DNA from 2 places in the Pseudoalteromonas apostichopi genome. Region 2 is predicted to be linked to the other one. Evidence: predicted binding sites of a transcription regulator. Region 2 holds the regulator's gene; the other holds the start of a gene.

Region 1 (2,210 bases), 1.5 Mb from region 2:
AGTGGTGAAAATGGCTGGAGTGAGTTTGATCGCTGCCCTTTGTATAGCTTAGGCAAGCGAGAGGTATCCCTCGGCCAGCTCGACAAACTTCTTAACCTCGAAAATCCACCACTATTTTTAGCTGTAGCAGGTTTTGCCCAATTTAACCCTAACTATGCAAACGTAATTGCTAAACATAAACAGCGCATTGCCAATAAAGACGTGGTGATTGTTTCTGCCGATACAGAGCAAATGCAATTAGACGTATTACAGCAAGGATTATCATCGGCTAACATTGGTCAAAACCCATTTGAAATGGGCCGTCTGTCTGCTGAATTGATGTATCAGTACCTAACTAAAGGTGAGCGACCCGCTAAGTCTCACTATTATTTAGACTTTCACTATTGCCAGCAAAGTAATGCTGGTACTTGCACCGTTAATCACTAAAACTTTGATCTCACTAAAGTGCAATTAACTAGATAAGGACTAGACTTACAACAACTTGATTAATTGAAAGGATTTAGCAATGACACACCTAGTTAGTGATTTGATGACGCCAGACCCGTTTGCTATTAGTGCACAAAATACCCTGCATGACGCTCATAACCTAATGAAAGAGAAGAATGTCCGTCATATCCCAGTGATCAATGAGCACGGTGGTTTAGTTGGCATGTTAACGCAAAAAATCATGATTGCTCAGGTAATGAATATCATGGCTAATTACAGCGCCAGCGCCCTTGAACGAAAAGAAAAACAAACCAAAGTAGTTGATATCATGGCTACCGATTTTACCAGTATCTCGCCAGAGCAACCGTTGCATGACGTCGCTAAGTTCTTTGTCGAAAATCGCCACGGCTGCATGCCTGTAGTTGATAAAGATAACAACTTAGTGGGAATTCTAACCTCATCTGACTTTGTTCGCTTAGCAGCAGCATTACTCTCTTAAGCCGTTAAATTTAAACTTATATCTGCACACTGAATTTTTTACATTCGGTGTGCAGAGTTTTCATACTCCACCTTAGCCATAGCTACTGCAACAAAACACAAAAAAAATCTAACCAAATAAATTCAACAACTTAACCACAAATCTCTTTTAGGCATAACGTTTGCTTCTATCTAACTAAACATGCTTTTAAAACTAAAAGCGAAAGGAAATTAATAGATAATCTCGGAGGAGTAATGAGTAATTCATCATCAAAAGTCGCAGAATTTACAGCACCGGGTGTTAAAGACCAAGCTGCAGCTGACACAATTGCTATTTTAGACCAGCGTATGGTCGCTTTAATCGATTTACACCTCACTTTAAAACACATTCACTGGAATGTTGTTGGACCTAATTTTATTGGTGTACACGAAATGCTCGACCCGCAAGTAAGCGCAGTCCAAGAGATGACTGATACGATTGCAGAGCGTATTGCAACTATGGGTGGCGTACCTGTTGGCACACCACAATCAATTGTAGATCGCCGTACATGGGAAGACTATTCAATTGGTAAAGGTTTAGTGACTGACCATCTATCTTCACTTGATAAAGTGTACAACGGCGTCAATAAAGACCACCGTGCAGCTATCGAAAAGCTTGGTGAGCTAGACCCAGTTTCTGAAGATATGATCACCGGCCAACTGGCCGATTTAGAACAATTCCAATGGTTTGTTCGTGCGCACATTGAATCGTCTACCGGCGAATTGAAAGGCTAAACCCCTAGGTCTATCCGAAGACCCCTTGCCCAGCATTTGCTGGGCTTTTTTATGCTTTGTTATACCAACCCGCTTAATTAAGTAGTCTATTTTTTGGCAATAAAACCTCGTTGATAACAAGGCAAAAATTTCGTTATTTAGTTGTTCTAAATGAGAAATTTTTAACGCAGTTAGCGACAGGTTTAATCCCTCAAAATGATTAAGTATTACTGCGGGTTGGTATTACAACCAACCTTTATGTTTAAAGAACAAGTAAGGTGCAAAGCCAGACAGCAACATAATGCCAATTGCAAACGGGTAACCCCATGCCCATTGCAGTTCTGGCATGCTGTTAAAATTCATCCCATAGATACTTGCGACGACGGTCGGAGGTAAAAACACCACAGAAGCAATTGAAAAGGTTTTGATAATTTGGTTTTGTTCGATGTTAATAAAACCCTGAGTCGAGTCCATTAAAAAGTTCACTTTATCAAACAAGAAGGTACAGTGAGACATAAGGGTATCAATATCGAGCACAATTTCACGCAGTGATT
Region 2 (2,210 bases):
ATATCTTGATGTTCTGTAGAAGCGAACAATTCGCCTCCGTTTACATGTAAAGTTGCTTCTGCTTTTTGGCTTAATTTTTCTACATCTAGAATGACATGAACATTATTAATATGGTCAAAATGCCTTTCTAGTTTCGCAAACTTGGTGTTTACATAGTCTCTTAATGAATCAGTGATTTCTACATGACGACCAGTTAAATTTAGTTGCATAAGCATTTTTCCTTCTATGTAAAACGTCTAAATCAAACTCTTACGCTGATTAGACGGAGGTATTGCTAGAGACTCACGATATTTTGCAATTGTACGTCTAGCTACTTTAATTCCTTGCTCAGCCAATATATCTGCAATTTTGCTATCACTCAATGGTTTAGCCGAGTTTTCTGCAGCGACTAACTTCTTGATTAAAGCGCGTATTGCTGTTGAAGAACACTCACCACCATTTTCAGTGCTGACATGGCTTGAGAAGAAATATTTCAACTCAAAAATACCCCTAGGGGTATGCATATATTTTTGCGTTGTTACTCGTGAAATCGTCGATTCATGCATTTCGACCATTTCAGCAACATCATTTAGCACCATCGGCTTCATTGCTTCTGGGCCATGCTCAAAGAAAGCTTGTTGTTGTTGAACGATACAGTTGGTCACTTTTAATAGTGTATCGTTACGGCTTTCTAAGCTCTTAATAAACCACTTTGCTTCTTGTAAGTGAGAGCGAATAAATTGGCTGTCGCTACTTGATTTAACAGAGCGAGACATAGCCGCATATTGGCTGTTCACTCTAATCTTTGGCATACTATCTGGGTTTAACTCAACCACCCAGCGACCTTTTACTTTTTTCACTGATACATCAGGTATGACGTACTCAGACTCTTCGCGTACTATGCTATCCGCAGGCTTAGGGTTTAAGCTGTGAATTAGCGTCATTACTTCTTTAAGCTCATTTTCTTTAAGCTTAGTCTTTTTCATCAAAGTTCGATAGTCGCGACTCGCTAATAATTCGATATGCTCAGATAAAACCATTTTAGTTTCAGCTAAATATGGCGTGTTTGCATCGAATTGGCGAAGTTGAATACACAGGCATTCCTGTAAACTACGCGCCCCAATACCGACAGGATCAAACAATTGAATTCTCTTTAGGACCGCTTCGACTTCATCAAGTTCGATTTCTTCTTCATCACTATTTTGATTAAAGCTCTCGACGATATCTTCACAGCTTACCGTTAAAATACCAGAGTCATCGATAGCCTCAACAATTGCCACAGCAATCGCTTCATCAGTCGGACTAAAGGGAGTGAGCTGTAATTGCCACATAAGGTATTCGTGAAGGGTTTCGGTCGATGCACCTTGATAAATAGATTCATCTTCTGGCATTGGCCCTGATGATGTTGATGGAGCGGCACTCATGTACTCATCCCATGTAACATCCATGGCTAAATCGTCACTTACAGTGTCTTTATTTAGAGCATCACTGCTTTCTTGTTCATATTCGCTAGGTGCTTCGTCTGCAGAAGCGCTGACTTGCACATCGTCAGATTCAGCTTTTTGCTCATTTTTGCCGATGCTTTCTTCGTTGTAATCCGCTTCTTCCACTTCAAGTAAAGGGTTACTATCTAGCGCCTCTTGAATTTCTTGTTGGAGATCCAATGTACTGAGCTGCAACAAACGAATAGCTTGTTGCAGTTGTGGAGTCATTGTAAGTTGCTGGCCCATGCGCAGCTGTAATGATTGCCTCATGTATCCCTAACAATCCTTTTTTTAAGTTATCGATAACTGTGCAAAGACAGTTAAGTTATTATCGATTTATTGTCATTGTTATAAGTCTAGCAGATGCTCTAGTCGGTGGCGTAATGGTTACAGCCTAAATTGCTCGCCTAGATAAACATCGCGTACAGTTTGGTCAGCTAATACGTGCTCAGGTGTGCCTGATGCAATTAGCTCCCCATGAGAAACAATGTAGGCTTTTTCACAAACATCAAGGGTTTCTCGAACATTATGGTCAGTAATTAGTACACCAATACCACGATTTTTTAGGTGCTCAATAATTTTCTTTATATCTAACACTGAAATTGGATCAACACCAGCAAAAGGCTCATCTAAAAGGATAAATTTAGGATTAGCGGCTAATGCGCGAGCAATTTCAACGCGGCGACGTTCACCACCAGATAGCGCCATACCTTGACTATCACGGATGTGTTGGATGCTAAATTCATC

What was found. Region 2 encodes sigma-54, which starts transcription at its own class of promoters, with help from an activator protein. Its sites were predicted from a motif close to GTTGGCACGNNNNTNGNNT; they were not measured.
Region 1: dps (DNA starvation/stationary phase protection protein Dps) is a predicted target of sigma-54. The motif match lies at 1,073-1,091, and genes of this name have one in related genera.

The regions. Positions count from the first base shown of each region.
Region 1 is NZ_AP028065.1:704,954-707,163, forward strand. It holds gene QUE86_RS03160 (substrate-binding domain-containing protein) at 1-426, shown strand, start outside; gene QUE86_RS03165 (CBS domain-containing protein) at 506-925, shown strand; gene dps (DNA starvation/stationary phase protection protein Dps) at 1,159-1,677, shown strand; gene corA (magnesium/cobalt transporter CorA) at 1,900-2,210, opposite strand, start outside.
Region 2 is NZ_AP028065.1:2,172,866-2,175,075, forward strand. It holds gene hpf (ribosome hibernation promoting factor) at 1-209, opposite strand, end outside; gene QUE86_RS09770 (RNA polymerase factor sigma-54) at 237-1,733, opposite strand; gene lptB (LPS export ABC transporter ATP-binding protein) at 1,851-2,210, opposite strand, start outside.